2 linked regions of the Mumia flava genome follow. The protein of the gene in region 2 interacts with the protein of the main gene of each other region in a pairwise test. Links are inferred from orthologs where the notes say so. Each region holds a gene or a part of one and is shown on either strand. Other genes may lie near its edges.

Region 1 (14,550 bases), on a different replicon or contig from region 2:
GCGCGAGGAGTACGAGGAGTTCGACGAGTCGCGCGCCGACCTCCTGCTGCAGCTGATGGGCGCGGACGGTCTGCGCGATCGCACCTTCGGGACGTTGAGCGAGGGCGAGCGCAAGCGGGTGCTGATCGCGCGTGCGCTGATGACCGACCCCGAGCTGCTGCTGCTGGACGAGCCGGCGGCCGGTCTCGACCTGGGGGGACGCGAGGATCTCGTCGGCAACCTCGGCAAGCTCGCCCGCGACCCCGACGCGCCGGTGCTCGTGCTGGTCTCGCACCACGTCGAGGAGATCCCTCCGGGCTTCACCCACGTGCTCATGCTCCGCGGCGGCACCGTGACCGCGCAGGGGCCGATCGAGTCCACGCTGACGGCCCAGAACCTCGCGATCACCTTCCAGATGCCGCTCATCCTGGAGAAGCGCGACGGCCGGTACGCCGCCCGGCGCTCGACCACCTGATCGCCGGACCGCGGCCCCCTCGATCACCTAGGATCGAGGCATGAGCGGGATCTGGGATTGGTTCGCCGAGAACGCCTGGGCGGCGTGGACGGCGCTCGGCCTCTTCCTCCTGGTCGTCGAGATGCTCAGCCTCGACCTGGTCTTCCTGATGCTGGCGTTCGGCGCGTTCGCCGGCGGCGTCACCTCGGCCGTCGGGGGCGGCCTGGTGCTCAGCGTGCTGGTCGCCGTGGTGGTCGCGTTCGGGATGCTGTGGCTGGCCCGCCCGTCGATGCTCCGGCGGCTGCACTCGGGCCCCGACCTGCGCTCCGGGGTCGCCGCGCTGGTCGGGCAGAGCGCCGTGGTGGTCGAGGCGATCGACCGCGACCACGGGCAGGTGAAGCTCGACGGCGAGATCTGGAGCGCACGCTCCTTCGATCCGCACCGGCCGATCGCCTCCGGCGCACGTGTGTCGGTCCTGGAGATCGACGGAGCCACCGCGGTCGTGTTCCCCGAGGACTGATCGTCTCGGAGGACTGACTGCCCGACGACCGGACGACCGGCCCCGGGCACACGCTAGGCTCTCGGCCACGTCGACACTCCTGAGGAACGAGGACCCCTGCTGATGGCCCCCCTGCTGATCATCCTGGCGCTCGTCGCGGTCTTCGCCGTGGTGGCGCTCGCGAAGTCCATCCAGATCGTGCCGCAGGCGCGAGCCGGGATCGTGGAGCGGTTCGGGAAGTACCGCGCCACCCTGAACGCCGGACTGAACGTCATCACGCCGTTCATCGACAAGGTCAGCTACAAGATCGACCTGCGCGAGCAGGTCGTGTCGTTCCCGCCGCAGCCGGTGATCACCGAGGACAACCTGGTGGTCTCGATCGACACGGTGATCTACTTCCAGGTCACCAACCCGGTCGCCGCGTCGTACGGCATCTCGAACTACATCCAGGCGCTCGAGCAGCTGACGATGACCACGCTGCGCAACATCATCGGCGGGATGACGCTCGAGGAGGCGCTGACGAGCCGCGAGCGGATCAACACGGCGCTGCGTGGCGTGCTCGACGAGGCGACCGGCAAGTGGGGGATCCGGGTCAACCGGGTCGAGCTCAAGGGCATCGACCCGCCCCCCTCGATCAAGGACTCGATGGAGAAGCAGATGCGCGCCGACCGTGACAAGCGCGCGGCGATCCTCCAGGCGGAGGGCAGCCGGCAGTCCGCCATCCTGACCGCCGAGGGCGAGAAGCAGTCCGCGATCCTGTCGGCCGAGGGTCAGCGCGAGGCGCAGATCCTGCGGGCGCAGGCCGACCGGGAGGCCTCCATCCTCAAGGCGCAGGGGGAGGCGCAGGCCATCCAGACCGTCTTCCAGTCGATCCACGACGGCCGTCCGGACCAGTCGCTGCTGTCCTACCAGTACCTCCAGATGCTCCCGAAGATCGCCGAGGGCTCCGCGAACAAGCTCTGGATCGTGCCGAGCGAGATCGGCGAGGCGATGAAGGGTCTCGGTGCCGCCGTCGGTCAGTTCCAGGGCCAGATCCCGACCGAGGTCGACGGGCCGCGCACGCGGGTGTCCTACGGCGACGACTCCGAGGAGCTGCGCGAGACGCAGGCCGACCTGTCGGCCGCGCACGACGCGGTCAGCGAGGCGCTCGCGGCGGCGCGGGAGGCGTCCGCGCAGTCCAGCGGCGCCGGGGGTGGCCTGGCGCGGGTGCTGGGCGAGGACGCGACCGGCGCGGACACCGCGGCCGCAGAGACCCCCGTGGACCGCTCGGACCTCGAGGACACCGCAGACGACCTGCCCGCCCAGCCGGGCGAGGACGACCAGGGACGCCCGCCCGCACCGCCGGTCTGAGGCGGATCGCGCACCCGGCGGACCACACGGGTAGCGGGACGGGCGCATCGGGAGCACACTGAGATCAAGGTCTGACACGTCCAGCCCTCCTCAGGAGGTACGCCATGCGGCAGAGCACCGTCCCCGACCTGATCCCCGTCCTCTCGCCGGGCAAGCACCGCAACGCGCGCAAGGGCGCGTGCTTCATGGAGTTCGCCTCGTACCTCGCGGGCGAGAAGTGGAGCGATCAGCCCCGCTGCACCCATCCGCTCCTCGCCGGGCTCGCTCGGCTGGTCAACGACAACGTCGGCGACGACACGCGCTCCACGATGGTCGAGATGGTGCCGCGCGTCGTCGGCCTGAACGACCCGGACCCGAGGATCTACCCGGCGGTCTGCATCCGGACGGCGACCACCGCGCTGCCGCTGTCGCCGCGAGCGCACCAGCGGGCGCTGGCCGTCGGCCTGCTCGCCTGCGAGCGCTGGTTCGACGACACGGGCACGGACGTCCCGCCCGGGATGGAGGACCTGATCGGCAACGCGTTCGCGCAGGCGCCGAGCGCCGAGCAGTGGGCGCGCGGGTTCCGGCGAGGGTTGACCACGCACCCGAAGCACTTCGCGCGCCGCGCGGCGCCGCGGATCGTGCTCAACAGCGTCGACGGCGTCGTACGGTCGGTCTCCACGGACTCCGACCGGGTGCTCCGCGGCATGCTGAACGACGCCATCGACGACTGCGAGCGCCTGATCAGTGCTGGTACGTCCCGACCAGCGTCGCGCGTGCCGACGTCTTGAACGCGAGGTTGAACGAGACCACGGCCGGCGTGGCGTCGGCGTCCACGCCGAGGCTGTCCTCGGTCACGGCGTGCACCACGAAGTAGTAGCGGTGCGGCATGTCGCCGGGAGGCGGCGCGCAGCCGTCGTACTGCGCATGGCCCATGTCGTTGCGGACGTGGAAGGCTCCGCCGGGCAGGTCGGCGTCGCCGGCACCCGCACCGGTCGGCAGGGCGGTCACGTCGGCCGGGACGTCGACGAGCACCCAGTGCCAGAACCCGGACGGCGTGGGCGCGTCCGGGTCGAAGCACGTGACGACGAAGCTCTTGGTCTCGGCGGGGAAGCCCGACCAGGACAGCTGGGGCGAGGTGTTGTCCCCGGCGTGCAGCAGCAGCGCCGGGCACGCGTCGCCGTCGGTGAGGTCGGTGCTGGTGACGTCGAACGTGCCGACGTCGGGCAGCAGGTCGTACGGGTCGGGGGCGACGGGACGGTCGAGGGTCATCGGTTCTCCTCCGCTCGTTCGGGGTCGGTGACCCGGACGCTACCGCGCGCGTGCCTCGCTAGCATCGGGGTGTGAGCGAGCACGGTCCCGGTCTGTCCCATCCGCCCTACGTCGCCGGTCTGATCCTGGCCGGGCGGCGCGTCGTCGTCGTGGGCGGCGGGCGGGTCACCGCACGGCGTCTCCCGACGCTGCTGGACGCCGGGGCCGCGGTCACGGTCGTGGCGCCCGCCCTCGACGCCCGGATCGCCGAGCGGGTCGCCGCCGGTGAGGTGGCGTGGCTCGAGCGCGGCTACGAGTCGGGAGACCTCGCAGGGGCGTGGTACGCGATGGCCGCGACGGACCGTCCGGCGGTGAATGCGGCGATCGCCGAGGAGGCGTCCCTCCGGCAGATCTTCTGCGTCCGCGCGGACGACGCCCCGCTCGGCACCGCGTGGACCCCGGCGACCGGGCGCTGGGGCGAGACCACCGTCGCGGTGCTGTCCAACCGCGATCCCCGGCACTCGGCCCTGACCCGGGACCGTCTGATGGGGGCGATGTCCCAGCTGGAGCCGGAGCACCGACCGGACGAGGGCTGAGCCGTCCGATGGCTGAGCTGATCGAGGTCGGTGACCCCGCGGACGTGCGCCTGCGCGACTACGTCGACCTCCGCGACGTCCAGCTCCGCAAGCTGCTGGAGACCGAGCGCGGTCTCTTCATCGCCGAGGGGGAGAAGGTGGTTCGACGGGCGCTGGAGTCCGGGCACCGCGCACGGTCGTTCCTGATGTCGCCGCGCTGGCTCGACCCGCTCGCGGACCTGCTCGACACCACGGACGCGCCGGTCTACGTGATGGCGGACGACGCCGTCGAGCGGCTGACCGGGTTCCACGTGCACCGCGGCGCCCTCGCCAGTCTCGAGCGGGCGCCGTTGCCCGACGTCGCGGAGGTGCTCGCCGGCGCGCGGCGGGTCGTGGTCGCCGAGGACCTGATGGACCACGCCAACATCGGGAGCGTGTTCCGCGCGGCCGCGGCGCTGGGGTTCGACGCGGTCGTGCTGTCGCCACGGTGCGCGGACCCGCTCTACCGACGGGCGATCAAGGTCTCGATGGGGTCGGTGTTCTGGCTCCCGTACGCCCGGGTGGCCGACTGGTACGCGTTCCCCGACCTGCTGCGCGAGCACGGGTTCACCAGCCTCGCGATGACGCTCGCGCCGGACGCGGTCGACCTCCGTGAGGTTGCGGCGCAGCATCGTGGGACGGACTCCCGTCTCGCGCTCATGGTGGGTGGCGAGGGCCACGGGCTCTCGGCGCGGTGGACCAAGGCCGCGGACCTCCGGGTCACGATCCCGTTGGCGGCGTCGATCGACTCGCTGAATGTCGCGTCGGCGACGGCGGTTGCCTGCTGGGCGCTCGGCGGGGCCTGATCGACCGGGCCGGGCAGGGAGTCGGACTCAGAGATCGTGTGCGCTGCTCGTCCGCGGCGCGGCCGGCCAGTCCTTCGGGTAGTCGTCGGCGATCGACTCGGCCTGCTTGTAGAGCTTCTTGCGGGCGCGGGCCGGGACCCGGTCGCCGAAGACGGTGCCCATCAGGTGGTCGGTCTCGTGCTGGAGGCAGCGCGCCAGGGTCCCGCCCTCGCCGACGTAGGTGACGGGCGCCCCGGTGTGGTCGGTCCCTTCCACGCGGGACCAGTCCGGTCGTGCGCAGTACGTGTAAGCGCCGGGGAGGGACAGGCAGCCCTCCTCGCTGTCGTCGAGGTTCCGGTCTGCGCCCTCCGGCAGGGTGAGCACCGGGTTGCACACGACACCGGCCTGCCGTCGGTGGTCACCGTCGGTGCAGTCGAACACGAACACCTGGAGGTCGACGCCGATCTGGTTCGCGGCCAGGCCCGCCCCGTCGGCGGCGTACATGGTGGCGAACATGTCGGCGACCAGCTGCTCGAGGTCCGCGTCGTAGTCGGTCACGGGCGTGAGCCTGCGGTGCATGACCGGCTCACCCCACCGGGTGATCGGACGGACGGTGCCTCCGGTGGGCAGCGAGACGGTCAACGGTTCTCCTTCGGCGCGGCCCAGAGGGCCTCGGATCCCAGCGCCTCCAGCGTATCCGACCGGGTGCGCCGGGCCGCATCGCGCGGGGCCGGTCGATCGTCGTGCGTCCGAGCGGGTCGCGAGCGACGATGGAACGGAGGCGATTTCACGAAGAAATCATCCGAGGTGGGTGCATCCGCGTGAAACTCTCAGTTACAGTACGGGTGTCCCATCCGTGCTGTACCCATGATCAGGAGGCGCTGTGGCAGCGCACTCACGCCGCGACCCGATGAGCCGGGGTCTCGCCGTCCTCAACCGGATCGCCGGGCTGCCGGTCCTCGACCGGTTCAACCTCCGCGGCCCCTCGGAGCGCATCGTCTACCACGGCACCCGTACGGGGTTCCGGACCGCGGCCGCGGTCAGCCGGACGTTCACGAAGGCGCAGGGGCGGGGCGCGCCGACGCGTCCGGCGGCGGTCTCGTCGGCCGGGGTCTTCGACCTGACCCCGACCGAGGACCAGCGGATGATGGTCGACCTGGTCGGCGAGTTCGCCGCCGAGGTCGTCCGGCCGGCGGTCGAGAAGGCCGAGGAGTCGCTCGACACGCCGACGGACATCATGGCGGCGGCGAGCGAGCTCGGACTGGCTCTGATGGGCCTGCCCGAGGACCTCGGCGGCCTGAACGCCGAGCGGTCGGCGACCACGGGCGTCCTGGTCGCCGAGGCGCTCGGCCGCGGCGACATGGGGATCGGGGCCGCGCTCCTCGCACCGGGCGCGGTGGCCACCGCGATCGGGCTGTGGGGGAGCGCCGACCAGCAGGCGACGTACCTCCCGGCGTTCACCGGGTCCGACGTGCCCGCCGCCGCTCTGGCGATCGCCGAGCCGCGTGCGCTGTTCGACCCGTTCCGCCTCAAGACCACCGCGCGCCGTACGCCTGGCGGGTACGTCCTCAACGGCGTGAAGTCGGGCGTGATCCGCGGCGCGTCGGCGGAGCTGTTCGTGGTCGCGGCCGCACTGGAGAGCGGCCGGCCCGCGCTGTTCGTGATCGAGTCCAGCACGCCGCGGATCGCGATCGAGACCGACCCGTCGATGGGTCTGCGCGCCGCCGGGCTCTCGCGCCTGGTGCTCGAGGACGTCATGCTGCCCGACACCGCGATGCTGGCCGACAGCATCGAGGGCTACGCGGACGCGGTGCGGTTCTCGCGCCTGGGCTGGAGCGCCCTGGCCCTCGGCGCCCAGCAGGCCGTGCTGGACTACGTCACGCCGTACGTGAAGGACCGCAAGGCGTTCGGCGAGCCGGTGGCGCACCGGCAGTCCGTCGCGTTCATGGTGGCCGACATCGCGATCGAGCTCGAGGGCGCGCGGCTCGCGACCCTGCGTGCGGCCTCGCGCGCCGATCTCGGCAAGGACTTCGCGCGCGAGGCCGCGATCGCTCGCCAGCTCGTCGCTCGGTACGGCATGAAGGCCGGGACCGACGGGGTCCAGCTGCTCGGCGGCCACGGGTTCACCAAGGAGCACCCGGTGGAGCGGTGGTACCGCGACCTGCGGTCGGTCGGCGTGATGGAGGGTGGCCTCCTCGTCTGAGGGGCCCGGAAGGAAGCAGACGATGATCAACCTCGAGACACCCAAGAAGTTCCGCGCCTTCGTCGAGCAGGCGAACCGCGTGGCCACCGAGTTCCTCCGTGCGAACTCCCGCAAGTACGACCTCGCCGAGCACGCCTACCCCAAGGAGCTGGACCTCCTCGCCTCGCTGATCGACGGCCTCGCCGACTCGGGAGAGGGGCAGGGCGCCGGCGCGACCGGCGTGCGGCGCAGCGACGACGGCGACGGCGGCGTCCGCAACGGCTCCAACATGGCCTCGGTCCTGTCGGTCGCCGAGACCTGCTGGGGGGACGTCGGCCTCACGTTGTCGATGCCTCGCCAGGGGCTCGGCAACTCCGCGATCGCCTCGGTCGCCACCGACGAGCAGCTCGCCCGCTTCGACGGCATGTGGGCGTCGATGGCGATCACCGAGCCGGACTGCGGCTCGGACTCGGCCGCGATCACGACGACGGCGGTGAAGGACGGCGACGAGTACGTCCTCAACGGCGAGAAGATCTTCGTCACCTCCGGCGAGCGATCCGACGCGGTCGTCGTGTGGGCGACGCTGGACAAGAACCTCGGCCGGGCGGCGATCAAGTCGTTCGTGGTCCCGAAGTCCCTGCCCGGCATCCGGGTCGAGCGGCTCGAGCACAAGCTCGGGATCAAGGCGTCCGACACCGCCACGATCGTGCTGGACGACTGCCGGGTGCCGGCCGAGAACCTGCTCGGTGACCCCGAGGTGAACGTCGACAAGGGCTTCGCCGGCGTCATGCAGACGTTCGACAACACCCGTCCGCTGGTGGCCGCGATGGCGATCGGCTGCGCGCGCGCCGCGCTCGAGCGCACCCGCGAGATCCTCGAGAGCGCCGGGGTCGAGATCGACTACGACCGTCCCGCGCTCGCGCAGTCGGCGGCTGCCGCGACGTACCTCCAGCTGGAGTCCGACTGGGAGGCGGCCCGGCTGCTCACGCTCAGCGCGGCGTGGATGGCGGACAACCGGCAGCCGAACTCGCTCGAGGCGTCGATGGCCAAGGCGAAGGCGGGTCGGACCTGCAACGACGTCACGCTGCGCTGCGTGGAGCTCGCCGGCACGCTCGGGTACGGCGAGGACGAGCTCCTCGAGAAGTGGGCCCGCGACTCGAAGATCCTCGACATCTTCGAGGGGACCCAGCAGATCCAGCAGCTCATCGTCGCCCGGCGCGTGCTCGGGCTGACGTCGGCGGAGCTGCGCTGAGACCGGTTCGCCCCCACCGGGCCGCGGCCCGCGTCATCCACCCCCGGTGACGCGGGCCGCGGTACGTGCGGACGAGCGGCGCCGGTGCTGCGTCACCGTCGCGCCGCGGAACGCGCGAACGACATTGCGGTCCGCGTGGTCTGCATCGCCGATAGTCTGATCCTGACCGCGATCGCCGCGCGCGCAGCGGACCTGGCCCGACTCTCGCACCAGACCGGAGTTCTCGCTATGACCTCGACCACCGGCGTCGACCACGACGTCGAGTACCAGATCGCCCGCCTGCTGCGACGCTCGCGGATGCGGGGCATGGAGAGCATCGGCCAGGTCCACCCGGAGCTCGACTTCGCGGCCTACCTGCTGCTGCTCGCGGTCAACGACGCGAACGAGGGGCGCGACGGTGTTCGGGGGACCGAGCTGGCCGACGCGGTCGGGGTGCACAAGTCCACGGTCAGTCGCGGTCTGTCGCAGCTGCACCGCCTGGGACTGGTCGAGCGGGAGATCGACCCCAGCGACGGACGCGCCCGCCTGGTGCGGGTGACCGAGACCGCTGCGAGCCGGCTGGCGTCGGTGCGGGCGGCCCGGCGCGCGCGCCTCGCCGAGGCGATCGCGGACTGGGACGAGGAGGACCTCGACGCGCTCGCGCGGCTGCTCGACCGGCTGAACGACGCGCTGGAGGAGGTCGCACCCACCGCCTGAGTCGACCCAGGGGCCGACCGGCGGGTCACCGGGGCGTCGTGCCTGGGCGCACGGCTCGGCGTGAGCCGTGGGAGGGTGGAGCCATGAGCAACCTCGAGAAGCCTGTCGTCGAGTTCCCCGAGGGCCCCGAGCCCGACGACCTCGACATCCTGGACATCGTTGCCGGCACGGGCGACGAGGCGAAGCCCGGCGACTACGTGACCGTTCACTACGTGGGCGTGAAGTTCCGGGACGGAGCCGAGTTCGACGCGTCGTGGAACCGCGGAGAGTCGATCCGCTTCCCGCTGCGCGGCCTGATCCAGGGCTGGCAGGAAGGCATTCCGGGCATGAAGGTCGGCGGCCGGCGCCAGCTGACGATCCCCCCGGCGAAGGCGTACGGCCCGGCCGGCGGCGGCCACCCGCTGTCCGGCGAGCCGCTGATCTTCGTCATCGATCTGCTCGCCGTCGGCTGAGGTCCGGCGTCCGACGCACGGGACCCGCTGGGGAACGTCGGGGTGCGCCGGTACCGTCGGCGGTGTGAGCATGCGACGAGGCTCGGGCCGTCGCCGCGGATGCGCTGCGCTGGCGGCCGCCGCGGTGCCGTTCGCGCTCGCCGGCTGCACGGAGCAGCCCGCGCCGGACCCCGTGTCTGACGAGGTCACGCTCGGCAGCCTCGGCGAGGTGCCGGACCTGACGATGATCGACACGGAGTGGGAGACCTACCGCACGGCCGTGGTCACGGGCGTCGACGGCGGGCCGGGCCGCAGGACGCTCGACGTGACCTACGACGGCGGCGACCCGGCATGCTCGGGTCTCGCCGGCTACGCGGTCACCCGGACGTCCTCGGAGGCGCAGGTCACGCTGGTCGTGGGCGCAGCGGCCGGGTGCGACGCGGAGCCGGCGGTCGACGCGACCACGGTCGTGCCGCTCGACGGGGCGCTCGGCTCGCTCCAGCCGGTCGTGTCGGAGCTCTCGGAGGCGTCGCTGCCGATCGGCGAGTGAGCGGCTGGACCGCGCGGCCGGTCAGATCGCGTCGAGAAGCTTGCCGACCCGCTTCGCCGACACCGTCGTGGCCGTGCGCAGCCGCTGGGCGAAGAGGCTGACCCGCAGCTCCTCGAGCGCCCACCGGGCCTCCCGTACGGCGTCGGACGCACGGGTGGCCCCGTCGGACCGCTCGACGATCTCGTAGAAGCGCGCCTCGAGGTCCTGCACCGTCAGCCGCTTGTCGGTCTCGGCGCCCTCGTCGGCGTGCTCGAGCCGGTGGACGGCCGCCCGTACGTATCGGGGAACGTGCCGGAGCTGGTCCAGCCCCGTCTCCGCGACGAACCCGTCGTAGACCAGCCACGAGAGCTGGACCTCCACGTCGCGGACGATCTCGGGCTTGGCCGTCCGCACGCGATCGAGCGTGGTGCGCAGCGTCGCCACCTCGGACACGACCCGCTCGGTCTCGGCGGCAGCGGCGCGGGTCTGCTCGTACAGCTCGGACCGGACCTGCTCGCGCAGCAGGGCGAACGCGTCGGCGTCGTAGACGACCGCGCGCCCGCTCGCTGCGTCGATGCCCGCCAGCACGCAGTCGGCGATCAGCGCGGACGTCGACGGGTACGGGGCTCCGGCGAGCGTCAGCTTGCTGCGCGTCGACAGGTCGCGTGCGACCTGGGCGGCCGGGGAGCTGATGGCGAGTGCGAGGAGGCGTCGGATTCCGGTGCGCATCGCCGCCTGCTGCTCGGCCCGTGTGGTCAGCACCCGGATGTCGACGGTGTCGGCCCGGTCGATCAGGGCCGGGAACGCCGTCACGTCGTGGCCTCGGCTGCTCGCGGTGACCTGCTGCGGCAGCGTCCCGAAGTCCCAGCTGGTGATCCCGTCGCGCTCGATCTCGCTCGAGGCGCGGGCGAGCGTGCTGCGCAGCCGCGGGCGCAGACGCTCACGCAGGTCGTCCAGGTCCTTGCCCTGCTCGAGCACGGTCTCACCGTCGAGCACCCGGAACGTCGCGCGCAGGTGGGCGGGCACCGCGGCGGGGTCGAACGCCTCCGGTCGGACGTGCTCGCCGGTCAGCCGGCGCAGACCGTCCGCCATCGCCTCGCCGACGGGCGCCGAGGTGTCCAGACCCGCCTCGAGCAGCCGTCGTGCCACGTCGGGTGCAGGGACGAAGAGACGTCGCTGCTGCTTGGGCAGGGCGCGGATCAGCGCGGTGACGAGCTCGGCGCGGTAGCCGGGCACGCTCCACATGAACGACGTCGCGTCGAGGTCGCCGAGGCGCTCGACCGGGACGTCCACGGTGACGCCGTCGATCTCGCTGGTCGGCTCGAACGTGTACGACAGCGGCAGGTCGTACCCCTCGGACTGCCAGGTGGTCGGGTACGCGTGCTCGCTCACGTCCGACGCGTCGTCACGAACCAGGTCGTCCGGGGTGAGGTCGAGCAGGTCGGGCTGCTTGCGCCGGGTCTTCTTCCACCACGAGTCGAAGTGCCGGACCGAGACGACGCCCGAGCCGACGCGTGCGTCGTAGAACGCGAAGAGCGTCTCGTCGTCGACCCGGATGTCACGGCGGCGCGCCCTGTCCTCGAGACCCTCCACCTCCGCGAGCACCTCGGCGTTGTGGCGGGCGAACGCGTGGTGCGTGCTCCACTCGCCCTGCACGAGCGCGTGCCGGATGAACAGCTCGCGCGACACCTCGGCGTCGACCCGGCCGTACGGCACGAGCCGGTCCGCGACCACCGGGATGCCGTACAGGGTGACCCGCTCGTGGGCCATCGGCGCGCCACGGCGCCGCGACCAGTGCGGCTCGGAGTACGTGCGCTTGAGGAGGTGCGCGCCCTCACGCTCGATCCACTCCGGCTCCACCCGGGCGACGGTGCGCGCCCACAGGCGTGACGTCTCCACCAGCTCGGACGCGACCAGCCAGCGCGGCGGCTTCTTCGCGAGCGCCGACCCGGGGAAGACCATGAACCGGGCGTTGCGGGCGCCGAGGAACTCGCGGGTCTCGCCGTCGCGCAGGCCGACGTGCGACAGCATCCCGGCGAGCACGGCCTGGTGGATCCGGTCGGCGTCGCCGGGGGAGTCGTTGAGGTCGAGCCCGAGCTCCTTGGCCTGGGTGCGCAGCAGCGCGTGCACGTCCTGCCACTCGCGGATCCGCAGGAAGTGCAGGAAGTCCTCGCGGACCTCGCGGCGGTACGCGTTGCCGGACAGCTCCCGGCGACGCTCCCGCAGGTGGTTCCAGAGGTTGAGGTAGGCGAGGAAGTCCGACGTGGGGTCGGCGAAGCGCGCGTGCTTGGCGTCGGCGGCCTGCTGGTGCTCGAGCGGACGCTCGCGCGGGTCCTGGATCGACAGCCCGGACACGATGATGAGCATCTCGCGCAGGCACCCGTAGTCCGAGGCCGCGAGCAGCATGCGCGCGAGCCGCGGGTCGAGCGGCAGGGACGAGATCCGGCGCCCGACCTGGGTCAGCGAGCTGCGCCGGCCCGAAGCATCATCGGTGAGCGCGCCGAGCTCGGTGAGGAGCGCGACACCGTCGCGTACGGCCCGGGTGTCGGGCGCGTCCAGGAACGGGAACTCGGTGACCGGGCCGAGGTCGAGCGAGGCCATCTGCAGCAGCACCGAGGCGAGGTTGGTCCGCAGGATCTCGGGGTCGGTGAACGCGGGCCTGCCCTCGAAGTCCTCCTCGGCATACAGCCGGATGCAGATCCCGTCCGCGACCCGGCCGCAGCGTCCCGCGCGCTGCTGCGCGCTGGCCTGGGAGACCGGCTCGATCGGCAGCCGCTGGACCTTGAGCCGCTGGCTGTAGCGCGAGATCCGGGCCGTGCCGGGGTCGATCACGTAGCGGATGCCGGGCACGGTCAGCGAGGTCTCGGCGACGTTGGTCGCGAGCACGATCCGCCGGCCGGTGTGCGGCTCGAAGACCTTGTGCTGCTCGGCGGCGGACAGCCGGCCGTACAGCGGGAGGATCTCGGTGCGGCGCAGCGTGCGCTCGCGCAGCAGGTCGGCGGCGTCGCGGATCTCGCGCTCGCCGGACAGGAACACCAGGACGTCGCCCTCGGGCTCGCGGGCGAGCTCGTCGACCGCGTCGGAGATCGCCGCCAGCACGTCACCGTCGTCACGCTCGGCGACCGGCCGGTAGCGGACCTCGACCGGGTACGTGCGTCCGCTCACCTCGACGATCGGCGCCGGGGTGCCGTCGGGTCCCGCGAAGTGCTCGGCGAAGCGCTCCGGATCGATCGTCGCCGAGGTGATCACGACCTTCAGGTCCGGACGCCGCGGCAGCAGCCGGCGCAGGTAGCCCAGCAGGAAGTCGATCGTCAGGGACCGCTCGTGCGCCTCGTCGATCACGATCGCGTCGTAGCGCAGCAGCAGTGGGTCGTCGTGGATCTCGGCGAGCAGGATCCCGTCGGTCATCACGCGGACCAGCGTGTCGGCGCTCGCGACCTCGTCGAAGCGGACCGCGTACCCGACCGCGGCGCCGAGCGTCGCCTTCGTCTCCTCCGCGATCCGGGCAGCGACGCTGCGGGCGGCGATCCGGCGCGGCTGGGTGTGCCCGATCGTGCCGCGCACGCCGTAGCCGAGTCCCAGCAGGATCTTCGGGATCTGGGTCGTCTTGCCCGAGCCGGTCTCGCCCGCGACCACGACGACCTGGTGGTCGGCGACCGCCGTGGCGATGTCCTCGCGACGGTCCGTGACCGGCAGCTCGGCCGGGTACTCGAGGGTGGGGACGGATGCGGCGCGCCGTGACAGTCGTTGCTCGGCCGAGCCGATCTGGCGCTCGACGTCGGCGAGGTCGCGCTCCCGGCGGCCGCGGTCGCGCTGGGAGGCGGCCCGGTCGAGGCGGCGCCGCAGCCTCCGCTCGTCGCGCAGGGTCACGTCGCGCAGCCGGGCCCTCAGGTCGGCGACGGTCATGCAGGGTCCCTCACGGTCTGGTCTCGCTGCGGTACGGGTCGGGTCGGGCTCACGGGAGGCCGAGCGGGTCCTTGAGCAGCGCGTAGCCGACGAACGCCACGACGTCGAGGATCGTGTGCGCGACGATCAGCGGGACCACGCGCCCGGTCCGCTGGTAGAAGTACCCGAACACGATACCCATGACCGCGTTGCCGATCGCGGGCCCGATCCCCTGGTAGAGGTGGTACGAGGCGCGGACCGCTGCGCTGGTCGCGAGCACGGTCCACGGACCCCAGCCGAGGCGCGTGAGCCGATACATCAGGTAGCCGACCACGACCACCTCCTCGAGCACCGCGTTCTCCACGGCCGACAGCACCAGGACCGGGACCGTCCACCAGTGCTCGTCCAGTGCGCTGGGGACGATGGTGGCGGTGATCCCCACCGCGCGACCTGCGAAGTAGAACGCGAGACCCGGGAGCCCGATCAGCGCGGCCAGGCCGATGCCCCACCCCGCGTCGCCCCAGCGGCTCCCACGGCCGAGGCCGAGCACCCCACGTGGGGAGTCGCCCGAGCGCACCAGCAGGTAGAGGACGAGGAGGACGGGGACGAGGGCGAAGCCGATCCCGAGCAGCTGGTACGTGAGGTCGAGCCACGCGCGGTCGCT
Region 2 (14,581 bases):
GCTGCAGAACCCGGACTCGCTCGAGGCGTTCGCCGCACTGCGCGAGCGGGAGTGACCCGGGCGAGCCGGGACCGGCGCGGGACGATCGGAGCGGGCGGACGGGGCGGGCGGGCGGACGCGTAGGTCAGTCGGGCAGCGTCGGCATGACGAGCCCGGGGTCGCGCCCGACGAGCGTGCCACGCTGGACCGCGGCGCTGCCGAAGCGCTCACGGACGTCGTCCAGCGCGAGGTCCAGCGCCGCCTGGTCGGGTCCGGCGAACGGCAGCTCGAGCTGGATCGCGTCCCCGCCCTCGAAACCCGTGACGGCGACGCCGACCAGGGTGCAGCCGCGCGCATCGATCAGCGGCTGCGCGGCGGCGAGCAGAGCGCGGGCGGTCGACAGGAGCGCCGCCGTACGGTCCGTCGGACGCCCGAGCGTGTGCGACCGGGTGGCGCGGCTGAAGTCGTCGAAGCGCAGGCGGAGCGTGACCGTCCGTCCGCGGCGCCCGGATCGTCGCATCCGGCGAGCCACCCGGTCGACCAGGCCGGCGAGCGCGGAGTCGATCCGTTCCGGTGCGTGGGGTCCCCGACCGAGTGCGCGCTGGGCGCCCATCGACCGGCGACGCCGACCGACCTCGACCGGGCGCGGGTCCTGCCCGGTCGCGAGGGCGTGCAGGTGGTAGGCGCTGTGGCGGCCGAGGTAGGCGGCGACGGCGCGCGGAGGGACCCGCGCCAGGTCCCCGATCGTCGTGATGCCGCGCTGGTGGAGCCGCTCGGCCGTCGCCGGGCCCACACCCCACATGCGCTCGACCGGCAGCGGATGCAGGAACGCGTCCTCGGAGTCCGGAGGCACGACCAGCAGCCCGTCGGGCTTCGCGTGGGCGCTCGCGACCTTGGCCAGGAACTTCGTCCGCGCAACGCCGACCGTGATCGGCAGCCCGACCTCCGCCCGCACGCGTGCCCGCAGCGTGGCCGCGATCGCCGCCGGCTCGCCGACGAGCCGGGCCAGACCGCCGACCTCGAGGAACGCCTCGTCGATCGAGACCGGATCGACGAGGGGTGTCGTGTCACGGAAGACGTCGAAGACGGCTCTGCTCGCCTCGGAGTACGCCTCCATCCGCGGCCGGACCGTGAGGGCGCCCGGGCAGATCTCGAGCGCACGGCGATGATTCATCGGGGTGCGGATCCCGTGCGCCTTCGCCTCGTAGCTCGCCGCGACGACGACACCACCGCCGACGAGGACCGGACGCCCGCGCAGGCTCGGGTCGTCGCGCTGCTCGACGGATGCGAAGAACGAGTCGAGGTCAGCGTGCAGGATCGTCGCGCGCCCCTTCATCGAACATATGTTCGCACACGTCGGCCACCCGCAGGTCGGAGTCCGCCGACCGGCCGGGCGATCCCGTCACCGAACGTTCACCCACGGTCCTCCTGGTGGCCTTCCTTCCCTGGCCGGCCGATCACCGACCCTGGTCACGCTCGAAGCATGAGCGGAATCCTCACGATGCGACGCCCGCGCGTGGTGGCCCACCGCGGCGCCAGCGACATCGCGCCGGAGAACACCCTCGCCGCGATCCGCGCGGCCGTCCATGTCGGAGCGGACGCCGTCGAGATCGACGTCCAGCGAACCCGCGACGGCGTCCCGGTGCTGTTCCACGACGAGAACCTCGCCCGGACGACCGACATGGCCGCGCACGACCCCGGCCGTACCGCCTGCCCGGTCTCCGACCTCACGCTGGACGAGGTGCGCCGACTCGACGCCGGGTCGTGGCGCGGTGCCGCCCACGCCGGCTGCGGCGTCCCGACGCTCGCCGAGGCGCTCGCGACCCTCGCCGGGACCGGCGTCGGCCTGCTCCTCGAGATCAAGCACCCGTCATCGCAGCCCGGGCTGGTCGACGCCGTCGCCGACGTGCTCGACAGCCGCGCCGATGACGTGGACGTCACGGTGCAGAGCTTCGACGAAGGTGCGCTGCGCGCCTTCGGACGGCGCCGTACCGACCTGCCCCTGGGTCTCCTCACGATGAACGCCCCCCGCCAGCCCGCGCTGTCGGCGTGGGCGAGCGCCGTCAACCCCTGGCACGCGTCCGTCGGGTCGGCGTACGTACGGAGGGCGCAGCTCGCCGGGCTCCAGACCTACGTGTGGACCGCGAACACCCGCCACGCCATCCGCCGCGCCGCCGACGCCGGGGTGGAGGGCATCATCACCGACCGACCGCAGCGGGCGCTCGACCTGCTGTCGCGTACGCCGCTCGTCGCCGGCTGAGGCCGTCGGTCAGCTCGCGACGATCCCGGCGTCGCGTGCTGCTGCGACCGCCGCGGCACGGTCGCGTACGCCGAGCTTGGTGATCACGTTCGAGACGTGGTTGCGCACCGTCTTGTCGCTGAGCACGAGGGCGCGGGCGATCGCGGCGTTGTCGAGGCCGCGCGCGACCAGGGCCAGGACCTCCGCCTCGCGGTCGGTCAACCCTGCGGTCGCCCGGAGCCCGGTGGTCGACGGACCAGGGGACGACACGTACGACAGCGCACGCTCGGCGACACCCGAACCGAGGATCAGCTCGCCGCTCGCGACCGCGCGGATGGCGTGCTCGACGCGTTCGGGCGGCGCCGACTTCAGCAGGTACCCACGGGCGCCCGCGCGGATCGCGGCGAGGACGGAGACGTCGTCCTCGCTCATCGTGACCACGAGCACCCGCAGGTCGGGGTCACGGCCGAGGAGCTCGCGGGTGAGGACGATCCCGGACTCGCCGGCCAGGTCGAGGTCCATCAGCACGACGTCCACCCCGGAGTCCACGGCCTGCCGGGCCTGGTCGGGGCCGTCGGCCTGGGCGACGAGCTCGATCCCGTCCAACGAGGCCAGCAGGCCGGCGATCCCGAGGCGGAAGACCGGGTGGTCGTCGACGACGGCGACGCGGATGCGGCCGTCGGGAGCGCCGTCGGGCACCGACGTAGGAGGTTCGTCGCCGGGCGCGGCGGTTCCGTGGCCCCCGGTCACGCCGGGACCTCGGCGACGGGTCGGTCCGCCTGCGGCGGGGCCGTGGTCGTCGGGATGCGCGCGTCGACCCGGGTGCCGCTCCCGTTCGAGCGGATCTCCACGGAGCCGCCGAGCTCCGCGGCACGTTCGCGCATCGATCCCAGCCCGACCCCGTGGCGGACCTGCGGCTCGAAGCCACGTCCGCCGTCGACACAGGTCACGAGGAGGTCGCCGTCGCCGATCCGCACGTCGAGGGTGCAGGCACCGGTGCCGCTGTGCTTCGCCACGTTCGTCACGGACTCGCTGGCGATCGCGTACGCCGCGGCCGCGACGGGTGGCGCGAGCGGTGGCAGCGGACCGCACACGAGGTCGACCCGCACGTCGGCGGTGTCCCAGCGGGCGACGAGCTCCTCGAGCGCGGGCCCCAGACCGAGCTGCTCGATCGCAGGCGGCAACAGGCTGTGGGACAGCTCGCGGACGTCGGCGATCCGCTGGTCGAGCTCGTCCAGGAGGCCGTCGAGCAGGGTGTCGGCGAGGTCGGCGTCGGTCCGCACGGTGTTGCGCACGCCCTGCATCCCGAGCCGCAGGCCCGCGAGCCACGGCCCGAGGCCGTCGTGCAGCTCGCGTCGGATCACACGTCGCTCCTGCAGCCGGGCCGTGGTCAGTCGTTCGCGGGTGGCGTCCGCCTCGGCGAGCGCGAGGGTGAGGGCGAGGCCGGCAGCGACGAGACCGCCGAGCTGCTCGATCGCCGCGACGCCTCGGGACCCGAGCCACTCGCCCGGAGGCGCCGTCACCCGCATCGCGCCGATCGTCGCGCCACGATGGACGACCGGGAGCTCGAGCACGTCGGAGGACGGGCTCCCGTACGACGCGAGGGTCGCACCGTCGGCGCGGATCTCGACGGACTGCAGCCGCAGCGACTCCGCGAGCCGCTCCGCCAGCACCGCGAGCAGGTCGCGCCCGTCGTCGGTGACGAACCCGGCGCCGATCCGGCTGGCGGCACGGTGCGGCTCCCACGCGTCCCCGTAGACCAGGGCGGCGACCCGACGACCGGCCCACCCCCGCAGAGGGTAGGCGGCGACGACCACGACGACGGCCGCGACCACCTGGGCGACGGCCTCGTCCAGCGCCGCCTGGGCAGCGACGACCGCGAGCACGTACGTCCCGGAGAGCAACAGGGCGAGCAGTCCCGCCACCAGGGACCGGCTCACGGCGAGCCCGATGTCCCAGAGCTGCTGGCGCAGGATCACGACGAGCAGGGCCCCGGAGAACAGCGCCTGGCAGACCAGGTGCAGCACCGCCGTGACCCAGAACGGCACCACGAACCAGACCAGCGGGACGAAGGAGAGCGCCATGACGGCGACGCCGAGTGCGAGCCAGCCCAGGCCGACCCGCTCGTCGGCCGGCCCTCCCGCCGCCCGTACGGCGACGGCGAGCGCGGTGAGCAGACCGACCACGACGACCGCGACGATCGAGATCCTGGTGTCGGTCATCGGGAACGCGACCCGCTGGACCGTCATCACCACGGTGCACGTGACGCCGACCGCGAGGCCCGCCAGATCCCAGCCGCGCGGGAGGCGCTCTCGCATCAACCACGGCACCACGAGGAACAGGGCCAGCGTGCCGGGCACCCAGGCCCAGCCGAACATGGACACCAGCCACGGCTGCTCGGGCCAGCCGCGCGACGCGACGAGGCCACCGTACGCCCCTCCGAACGCCGACAGGCCGCCACCGATCGCGGCGATCGCGAGCAGGTACGCGACGACGTGCCGGCGACGCGCGAGGATCACCGAGGCGACCGTCCCGTACACCACGGCGACCGTCACGTCGACGAACAGGAAGAGCGTCTCCGGCCCCAGCGAGGGGGCGGAGAACGCGAAGGCCACGCAGGCCGCGAGCGCGAGGGCCCACGAGATCGCGACCACGACCGTCGCCACGTGTGGCGAACCGCCGGTGCTCGAGACCCCCGTGCCCGAACGCTCGCGGCCCGTGGCGGCGGGCGCCGCGACGTCGGTCATGATGGACAGACCATACGACACCTCCGGGCCCCCCACCGCGTGTTCGTACGCAGTCCCGTCGGTCGTCGTCCGGTCGCCCGGCCGTCGTCGCGGCGCCTCGCTCACGCAGCCGCCCCCGCGGCTGCGTCGGCGCGTCCGGTCCCGGCGGTCCGGGTCCCCTTCCGGAACGCGCGGTCTCCGACAGCGAACCCGATCGCTGTCACGAGGAGCCAGACCGGTCCGCTGAACCCCGCCATGTACTGCAGCGGGGAGATCCCCGCCACCAGCGTGAGACCACCGAGCACCGCGCCGGTGATCCCGATCCAGCGTGGGACGGCGCCGTGGCGCCGCCCGGCGACGGCGAGCGCGACCCCGGCGAGCCCGGCTCCGATCCACAGCCACGGGATGGTCGCGATCCAGTGGTTGTAGAACGCGATCACCTCCGGGACGTCGCTCTCGATCGCTTCCGTGGCGAACAGGAACTCGGTGTCGAGCCCGGAGCCCAGGAGGCTCGCGACCGCGACCAGGCCGAGGCCCGACGCCGCGACGCCGCCGATCAGGCTGCCCTTCGGCGTCGCCGCCGCGACCCGCCGGGCGAGCCCGAGGGCGAAGACGACCATGAGGACCATCCCCACGGTCGTCGCGACGTGCATCGCGATCAGCTGTCCTTGCGCATCCGCGAGCCGCTCGGCGATCGCCACCGGATCGGAGTAGTCCAGGTCCGGATCCCACAGGCCTCCCGAGACCACCACCGTGAACAGTCCGCAGAGCGCCGCGGCGACGCCGGTGAACGCCCACGCGCGCGGTGCCTCCTTCGGCCGCCCGGCACCCCGCTCGCTCCCCGGGTCCCGCTCGTCGCGCCGGTCACCCGCCGGCGGGTCCGCCAGGAACACCTCTCCCATCGTCGTCGGGTCCTTCATCCCCCGTCTCCCTTCGCATCAGGTCGTTCTGACCTGAGCAAGGTTGCCGGTCCCGGTGTCCCGGGCCCCAGGGGACGATGTCCCGACCTGTCGGGCGGTTGCGCGCGGGACGAACCGTCAGGTCCCGAGCTCGTCGTCGAGCCGCTTCCGGACGATCTCGCCGACCTGCCCGCTCTCGATCTCCTTGCGGCGCCTGCGCTCGAGCTTCTTCCGGTCCTTCGCGAGGTGCTTGTCGCGGTTGCCGGCGCGGTCGATCGCATCAGCGAACGTCACCACGGCGACGATCAGCGGCCAGGGGAAGTGCGGGTTGAAGCTGAGATCGGAGAAGCTGATCGCGAGCCAGATGCCGACACACACGAGCGTGATCGTCACGGCCTCGATCCACGACTCGCGTCTCTTGCGCAGGTAGTACGCGAGAACCTCGTCGTCGGTCACCGACGGTGCGGCCGATGTCGGCGTCGCCCGCACCAGCTCACCCGTGGTCGGGAGCAGATCCTCGACCAGCGGCAGCACCTCGCCGTACGAGCGGACCTCGGCCCCCTGCTCCGCCCGCTCGTCGAGCTCGGCGCGGGTCAGGCGACCGTCCGCGTACGCGTCGGTGAACAGGTCCGCGAGGACCCCTCGGTCGGCGTCGGTGAGCCGCAGCCCGGACACGGACTCGTCTCGCGGGTCGCGTGCGAACCGCGCCCACGGCTCCTGGGTGCCACCGCCGTCGTTCACACCCATGATCGTGGCACAGCCTCGGGTCTCGCGGACCGGCCGTCCACCACGTCAGCGTGCGGCGATCAGCTCGGCGATCTGGATGGTGTTGAGAGCGGCGCCCTTGCGGAGGTTGTCGCCGCTGACGAACAGCACGAGCCCGCGGTTGCCGTCCACGCTGCTGTCCTGGCGGATGCGACCCACGAGGCTCGGATCCGACCCCGCCGCCTGGAGGGGCGTCGGCACGTCGGCCAGAGCGACGCCGGGCGCGCTCGCCAGGATCTCGCGAGCCCGGTCCGGCGTGATCGCATCGGCGAACTCGACGTTGAGGGACAGCGAGTGACCGGTGAACACCGGAACCCGGACGCACGTCCCGGAGACGCGCAGCTCGGGGAGCCCGAGGATCTTGCGCGACTCGTTGCGGAGCTTCTGCTCCTCGTCGGTCTCCTCGGTGCCGTCGTCGACGACGGAGCCGGCCATCGGGAGCACGTTGAACGCGATCGGCGCTACGTACTTGTCCGGGGTGCCGAGGTCGACCGCCGACCCGTCGTGGGTGAGGGAGCGGGCCTGACCGACGCCCTTCTCGAGCTGGGTCGCGAGCTCCTCGACGCCGGCGAGCCCGGATCCCGAGACGGCCTGGTAGGTGCTGGCGACGATCCGGACCAGGCCGGCCTCGTCGTGCAGGGGCTTTAGCACCGGCATCGCGGCCATCGTCGTGCAGTTCGGGTTCGCGATGATCCCCTTGACGGCCCGCTCGACGTCGCCGGGGTTGACCTCGGAGACGACGAGGGGGACCTCCGGGTCCTTGCGCCAGGCCGAGGAGTTGTCGATCACGGTGACGCCGGCCTCGGCGAAGCGCGGCGCCTGCACGCGCGACATCGTCGCCCCGGCCGAGAACAGCGCGACGTCGAGCCCGCTCGGGTCCGCGGTGGCCGCGTCCTCGATCACGACGTCCGTCCCACCGAACGGGAGCGTACGGCCTGCCGAGCGCTCGGATGCGAAGAACCGGAGGTCAGCGATCGGGAAGTCGCGCTCGGCCAGCAGCGTGCGCATCACGGCGCCGACCTGACCCGTGGCGCCGACGACGCCGATCCTCAGACCGTTGCTCATGGTGTGCTCCTTGGGTGGTGGGGTCTCGATCGACCAGCAGGGGGTGTCGGCCTGCGCCTCGACCAGCGTGGTCAGCGGCCGGTGCCGCCGTACACGACGGCTTCGACCTCGTCGGCCTCCAGGTCGAACGCCGCGTGCGCGGCACTCACTGCATCATCGATCTGTGCCTCGTTGACGACAACCGAGATTCGGATCTCCGAGGTCGAGATCATCTCGATGTTGACGCCCGCGTCGGCGATCGACTTGAAGAACCGTGCGGAGATGCCCGGGTTCGTACGCATCCCGGCGCCGATCAGCGACACCTTGCCGACACCGTCGTCGTACTGCAGCTGCGCGTAGCCGACCTCGTCCTTCAGCCGGGCCAGCGCGGTCATCGCCGTCTGGCCGTCTGCGCGGGGCAGCGTGAACGAGATGTCGGTCAGGCCCGTCGCCGCGGCGGAGACGTTCTGGACGATCATGTCGATGTTGATCTGGGCTTCGGCGAGAACCTCGAAGATCCGCGCGGCCTCCCCGACCTTGTCGGGAACGCCGACCACGGTGATCTTGGACTCGCTCCGGTCGTGCGCGACACCGGAGATGATCGCTTGCTCCATCACGGAGGCCTCCTGCTCGGTCGGGACTTCATCGGCCAGACGCTCGGCGATCCGCTCGGTGCTCAGCACCCAGGTGCCCTCCTTGGTGGAGAACGAGGAGCGGACGTGGATCGGCATCAGGTTGCGGCGCGCGTACTCGACGCACCGCAGGTGGAGGATCTTGGCGCCGTTCGCGGCCATCTCGAGGGTCTCCTCGTACGACAGCAGCGGGATCCGGCGGGCGTTCGGGACGATCCGCGGATCGGCGGTGAAGATCCCGTCGACATCGGTGTAGATCTCGCAGACCTCGGCGTCCAGGGCCGCGGCGAGTGCGACGGCGGTCGTGTCCGAGCCGCCGCGCCCCAGCGTCGTGATGTCCTTGCTGTCCTGCGAGACGCCCTGGAACCCGGCGACGATGGCGACCGCGCCCTCACCGACGGCCTTGCGGATCCGGCCCGGAGTGACGTCGATGATCTTCGCCTTGCCGTGGACGGAGTCCGTGATCACGCCGGCCTGCGAGCCCGTGAAGGACTGTGCCTGCTGGCCGAGGTTGCCGATCGCCATCGCGAGCAGCGCCATCGAGATCCGCTCGCCGGCCGTCAGCAGCATGTCCATCTCGCGCCCGTCGGGCAGCGGCGAGACCTCGTGGGCGAGGTCCAGGAGCTCGTCCGTCGTGTCGCCCATCGCCGAGACGACGACCACCACGTCGTGGCCTGCCTTCTTGGTGGCGACGATCCGCTGCGCGACGCGCTTGATGCTGGCGGCGTCGGACACGGACGAGCCGCCGTACTTCTGCACGACAATGCCCACGGAAACGGTCCTCGAGTTGCTGGGTGGTGTGTTGCTGGGGTCAGGGGACGCGAAGAGCGCCTCGTCCAGTCTAACGGGCGCCATCTCGCCCCTCGGCTGCTCGTCCCGGCCGCTGGACGCCGCCTGCGGGAGCAACGACCTGGACGCGCCTGCGGGCCCGGCGCATGCTGAGCAGTGAGGCGCCCGGTCGCGGTGTGCGCCGGCGACGCCCAGCATCAGCGCGTCACCAGGAGGTCGCGATGCTCACCAACTCCGTCACCACCCAGATGATCCCGGTCCGCGACGTCGCACGGGCGAAGGACTTCTACTACCAGGCCCGGCTCGGCCTCGCTCCCTCCGGCGAGACGCCCGACGGCGGGTACGCGTTCGCGACCGCGGGCGGTCACATGATCGCGCTGCTCCCGGACGCCGACGGCGCGCCCAGCGGGCGGACCATGCTCAGCTTCGAGGTGCCCGACCTGGAGAAGGAGGTGCAGGACCTGGAGTCGGGCGGCATCGTGTTCGAGGACTACGACACCCCGGAGATCACGACCACCGGCCACATCGCGCGGCAGGGGAACGAGGCCGCGGCCTGGTTCAAGGACTCCGAGGGCAACGTGCTCTGCCTGCACTCGGTCGGCTGAGAGTCGGCAGCGGCGCGCGGCGAGACGAGGCGAGTGCTCAGCCCTCCGCGCCGGGGACCGGCGGCGGGTCGTACGGCAGCCGGACCGTGAACCGCGTGTCTCCCGGCTCCGACGTCACCTGCAGGTCGCCGTGGTGCTTGCGGACGACGATCCGCCAGGAGATGTCGAGGCCGAGGCCCGTTCCCTCACCGACGGCCTTCGTGGTGAAGAACGGCTCGAAGATCCGGTCCCTGATCCCCGGGTCGATCCCCGGGCCGGTGTCGGCGACCTCCACCTCGGCCCAGTCCTCGACGCGCCGCGTGGTCAGGGTCAGGGTCCCCTGCCCGTGCATCGCCTGGAGGGCGTTCACGATCAGGTTGGTCCACACCTGGTTCATCTCGGCCGCGTACATCGGCACGGGCGCGATCGACCGGTCGTACGCCTTGACGACCCGGACCTCCCCGGTCTTCTTCTGCAGCATCACCAGCGTCGCGTCGAGCAGCTCGTGCACATCGGTCGGGGCGAACGGGGCCCGGTCGAGCTGGGAGTACTGCTTGGCGGCGTCGACCAGCGTCGAGACCCGCGCGGTCGCGTCCTCGATCTCGCTCATCAGCTGCTCGGTCTCGAGGGTGTACGCGAGCCACCGGACCGCACCCGGGACCACGTCCGGCGTCACCTTCTTCGCGACCTTGTCGAGCCACCCCTCGTCGAGACCGCCTGCGACCAGCAGCGGAGCCACCTCCCAGCCCTGCTCCACCCCGTGGTCGTCGAGCCAGTCCGTCACGCGGTCCTCGAGGTCGGAGGACTCCAGCACGCCCAGCGCATCCGCCTCGATCGCCTCGGAACGCCGCTTCAGCGCCTCGTCCTGGAGCAGGATCAGCGTGCCCAGCGTCTCCCGGTCGTACGGGCCCTCGGCGATCAGCGCCAGCTTGTGCCGCATCGCCGAGACCCGTTCACGCAACGACGCGGTCGCGCGTACGGCCGCGGCCGCCGGGTTGTTCAGCTCGTGGGTCAGCCCCGCCGACAACGACCCGAGGGCGAGCAGGCGCTCGCGCTGCCCGACCGCGGCCTGGGTGTTGCGCTGCCCGAAGAACAGCCCTTCCAGCAGGTGCACCGCCATCGGGAACCAGTCGCGCATCAGCGTCGCGAAGTCGTCCGCGGACAGCACGAAGAACCGCGACGGGGTCAGCACCCGGGTCGACCCGCCGTACGTCTGGGGGACGCGGTCGCCGAGGTAGGCCGACCAGGCGCCGGTGTAGACGCCCGGCTGGTCGGTGCGCGAGACCTCGACGTCGTCGCCGCCGACCGCGCGGTAGAGGGCGATCTCGCCCTCGAGCAGCACGTAGAAGCAGGTCGCGTCGTCGCCCTCGCGGATCAGCCAGCCGAGGTCCGCGCGCTCCACGTGCCCGTGCTCGCACAGCCAGACCAGCTGGTCGTCGTCGAGCTTCTCGAACAGGAACATCCGACGCAGCTCGTCGATGTCGCACGGCAGTCGCTCCGGTGTGCTCACAGCCCCTCCCGTTCCCTCACAGACCTTCCAGGTAGCGGTGCACCAGCATCACGGCCATCGCCCCCTCCCCGACGGCAGACGCCACCCGCTTCGCGGACTCCGCCCTGACGTCACCGGCAGCGAACACCCCGGGAACGCTGCTCTCCAGGTGGAACGGCGCCCGGTCCCGATCCCATCCCGCGGGCCGCCGGCCGTCGAGCTCCAGGTCCGGTCCGGTCGGCACGAACCCGTACGCGTCACGCTGCACGACCCCGTCGAGCCACTGCGTCCCGGGCACCGCCCCGATGAACACGAACGCCCACCCGCACGGCGCCGAGCGGGTCTCGCCCGTCTTCGTGTCGCGCAGCACCAGCTCCTCCAGGTGACCGTCCCCGCACGCCTCGGCGACCTCGGTGGAGGTCAGGACGCGGATCCGCGGGTGGGCCTCGACCTGCTCGATCAGGTACGACGACATCGACTGCGACAGCGACGGCCCCCGGACCAGGATCGTGACCCGGCTCGCCTCCCGGGCCAGGGCGATCGCCGCCTGACCCGCGGAGTTCGCTCCCCCCACCACGTAGACGTCCTCGTCCGCGCACGCGTGGACGTTGGTCAGGGCGGAGCCGTAGTAGAGGCCGCGGCCCGCCAACGCATCGAGGCCCGGTCCGTCGAGGCGGCGGTACGAGACGCCGCCCGCGAGGATCACGGTCTGCGTGGCGAGGCTCGACCCGTCGGCGAACCGCAACGTCCGCGCCGGCCCGTTCACCTCCAGTCCCACCGCTTCGCGTGCCGTCACCAGCTCCGCGCCGAACCGCAGCGCCTGCCGGCGGGCGCGGTCCGCGAGCTGGGCGCCGGAGACCCCGTCGGGGAAGCCCAGGTAGTTCTCGATCCTCGAGCTCTGTCCCGCCTGCCCGCCCGTCGCGGTGCGCTCGACCAGGACCGTACGCAGGCCTTCCGACGCGCCGTACAGTGCGGCGCTCAGCCCCGCCGGCCCACCGCCGACCACGACCAGGTCGTAGAAGTCCTCGCTCGGACGCGTCACCAGGCCGACCCGCTCGGCGAGCTCGGTGTCGCTCGGCGCCACCAGCACCGTCCCCTCCGGCGACACGACGACCGGCAGGTCGTCCCCGGTGGTCTCCGCGGCCGCGAGCAGGCTGCGGCCCTTCTCGGAGTCGGAGGCGAACCAGCGGTACGGCACCTGGTTGCGCGCCAGGAACTCCCGTACCTCCGACGAGCGGGCCGACCAGCGGTGCCCGATCAGCTTGGTCTCCGCGACCGGGCGCCGGTCGGTCCGCGCCCACGTCGCGAGCTGTTCGTCGATCACCGGGTAGAGCTTCTCCTCCGGCGGGTCCCACGGCTTGAGCAGGTAGTGGTCCAGATCGACGAGGTTGATCGCGTCGATCGCGACGCTCGTGTCGGCGTACGCCGTGACGAGCAGGCGCCGCGCCGCCGGGTAGAGGTCCATCGCGGCCTCGAGGAACTCGACCCCCGACATCCGCGGCATCCGTTGGTCGGCGAGCAGCACCGCCACCTCGTCGCCGCGCAGCCGCAGCTCGCGCAGCGCCTCCAGCGCCTGCTCGCCGGACTCCGCCCGCACGATGCGGTACTCGCTCCCGTACCGGCGCCGCAGGTCCCGCGCGATCGCGCGGGAGACCGCCGGGTCGTCGTCGACCGTCAGGATGGCCGTACGCGCCCGCCCGCGCCGCTCGGTCGACTCCATCCGCAAACCCCCTGACCGTGCCGAGGTCACTCGGTCCGCTTCGGCCCGACCCGCATCTCGACGTCGATCTGCTCAGCATCCAGCATCGCCAGCGCCGTCGCCAGGGCCGCCGAGCTGAACATCCCGACCGATCGTGCCGTGAGCAGCGCCTCCCGCTGCGCCTCGATCACCCGCAACCGTAGCTCGCGGTACTGGGTGACGGTCCGTTTGCGCTCCAGCGCCTCCTGCTCGTCCTCCGCCTGCTCCCGCAGGTACGCCGCCCGCGCGCGCCGTACGACCTCCGCGTCGTACGGGGTGCCGTCGGGACGCGTGAGTCCGTCGCCGTCCAGGACGCGTTCCGCGGCCCGCGACAGCGCGGCGAACAGCGGCACGAGATCCGGGTCGCTCCCGGTCGCACGCTCGTCGACGAGCCCGAGCGCCCGGAGCACCCACGGCATGGTCCCGCCCTGCACGAGCAGCGAGACACCCGCGACGACGAAGGCGATCAGGACGAGCAGCGAGCGCGACGGGGTGTCCGCGGGAAGCGTCTGCACCGCGGCGACGGTCACCACGCCGCGCAGCCCGGCCCACACCAGGACCGCACCCTCGCGCCACCCGAGCGGAGCGCCGAGCACGTAGTCGACGTCGGCGAACGCCCGGCGCACCCGCTTGCGGAAGATCGCGTCCCGGCGGGCGGCCCGGTCGGGATCCTCGTCCGGCGCGCGCCCTCCGGGGCCCCAGCGTCGGCGGCCCGGCGGAACGTCGCCGTGCTCGAGCAGGTCGACCGCGTCGTTCAGCCGCTCGCGGAACCGGGGTGCACGCTGCTGGCGCCGGCGCGCGGACAGCACGAGCGGGAGCACGTACGCCGCCCGGACGACGAGCAGGAGAGCGACGGCGGCCACGGCGATCCCGACCCCGCCCCAGACGTTGCCGTGGTTCTCCTCGACGTCGTTCAGCACTCCGTCGAGCTCCAGCCCCACCAGCAGGAACACCCCGCCCTCGAGCAGCAGCTCGATCGTGCGCCAGTTCGACTCTTCGTACAGCCGGTCCTGCGGGCGCAGGTACTTCGGGGCGCCCTGGCCGGTGACGAGCCCGGCGACCACCGCGGCGACGAGGCCGGATGCGCCGACCGCCTCCGCGGGCAGGTACGCGACGAACGGCGCCACGAACGAGATCGCCGTGCTGACCGACGCCTCCGTGACCCGCCGCCGGACCATGAGGTTGGCGCGGCCCACGAGCAGCCCGATCACCACGGCAGCGACCACGGCCCAGACGAACTGGCCGAGCACGCCCCACAGCGACACCGTCGTGGCGATCGCCGCGACCGCCGACCGCAGCAGCACGAGCGCGGCACCGTCGTTCAGCATGCTCTCGCCCTCGAGGACCGTCAGCACCCGCGGCGCGACGCCGAGGCGGCGCGCGATGCCGGTCGCGACCGCGTCGGTCGGGCTGACGATCGCGCCGAGCGCGATGCCGGTGGCGAGCTCGACGCCGGGCACGACCGCGCTGAAGAACAGTCCGAGCAGGATCGAGCTGAGCAGCACCAGGACGACCGACAGCCCGCTGATGGCGCCGAAGTCGCGCCGGAAGTCCATCGTCGGCACGGACACCGCCGCCGAGTACAGCAGCGGAGGCAGGACCACCGCGAGGATCAGCTCCGGGTCGACCTCGATCGGCGGTACGGAGGGGATCACGCTGATCCCGACCCCGAGGAGCACCAGCAGCAGCGGGGCCGC

The links.
Region 1: the proteins of CLV56_RS08115 (region 2) and def interact in binary tests that used the Escherichia coli proteins (3 or more experiments, as listed by UniProt). The link is inferred for Mumia flava from one-to-one orthologs.

The regions. Positions count from the first base shown.
Region 1 is NZ_PGEZ01000002.1:177,014-191,563, reverse strand. Bases 3,757-6,565 are described here. They hold def (peptide deformylase), read right to left. Parts: upstream 5,554-6,565; coding sequence 4,960-5,553; downstream 3,757-4,959. Other genes in these bases: CLV56_RS15050 (acyl-CoA dehydrogenase family protein), read left to right, coding at 5,795-6,565; CLV56_RS15060 (TrmH family RNA methyltransferase), read left to right, coding at 4,117-4,932; CLV56_RS15065 (precorrin-2 dehydrogenase/sirohydrochlorin ferrochelatase family protein), read left to right, coding at 3,757-4,108. In the rest of the region: CLV56_RS15090 (ABC transporter ATP-binding protein), read left to right, coding at 1-454; CLV56_RS15085 (NfeD family protein), read left to right, coding at 495-953; CLV56_RS15080 (SPFH domain-containing protein), read left to right, coding at 1,056-2,282; CLV56_RS15075 (hypothetical protein), read left to right, coding at 2,387-3,052; CLV56_RS15070 (YbhB/YbcL family Raf kinase inhibitor-like protein), read right to left, coding at 3,006-3,533; more of CLV56_RS15065, read left to right, coding at 3,605-3,756; more of CLV56_RS15050, read left to right, coding at 6,566-7,114; CLV56_RS15045 (acyl-CoA dehydrogenase family protein), read left to right, coding at 7,137-8,345; CLV56_RS15040 (MarR family winged helix-turn-helix transcriptional regulator), read left to right, coding at 8,574-9,041; CLV56_RS15035 (FKBP-type peptidyl-prolyl cis-trans isomerase), read left to right, coding at 9,125-9,493; CLV56_RS15030 (hypothetical protein), read left to right, coding at 9,558-10,022; ATP-dependent RNA helicase HrpA, read right to left, coding at 10,044-13,907; CLV56_RS15020 (CPBP family intramembrane glutamic endopeptidase), read right to left, coding at 13,957-14,550. UniProt on the Escherichia coli protein: Removes the formyl group from the N-terminal Met of newly synthesized proteins. Requires at least a dipeptide for an efficient rate of reaction. N-terminal L-methionine is a prerequisite for activity but the enzyme has broad specificity at other positions.
Region 2 is NZ_PGEZ01000001.1:1,701,341-1,715,921, forward strand. Bases 5,655-8,494 are described here. They hold CLV56_RS08115 (aspartate-semialdehyde dehydrogenase), read right to left. Parts: upstream 7,674-8,494; coding sequence 6,636-7,673; downstream 5,655-6,635. Other genes in these bases: CLV56_RS08105 (hypothetical protein), read right to left, coding at 5,655-5,864; CLV56_RS08110 (DUF1707 SHOCT-like domain-containing protein), read right to left, coding at 5,982-6,590; CLV56_RS08120 (aspartate kinase), read right to left, coding at 7,745-8,494. In the rest of the region: CLV56_RS08080 (acetoacetate--CoA ligase), read left to right, coding at 1-55; dinB (DNA polymerase IV), read right to left, coding at 125-1,315; CLV56_RS08090 (glycerophosphodiester phosphodiesterase), read left to right, coding at 1,463-2,239; CLV56_RS08095 (response regulator), read right to left, coding at 2,249-2,917; CLV56_RS08100 (histidine kinase), read right to left, coding at 2,965-4,965; more of CLV56_RS08105, read right to left, coding at 5,067-5,654; more of CLV56_RS08120, read right to left, coding at 8,495-9,055; CLV56_RS08125 (VOC family protein), read left to right, coding at 9,295-9,678; CLV56_RS08130 (ATP-binding protein), read right to left, coding at 9,716-11,167; CLV56_RS08135 (NAD(P)/FAD-dependent oxidoreductase), read right to left, coding at 11,184-12,866; CLV56_RS08140 (cation:proton antiporter), read right to left, coding at 12,893-14,581.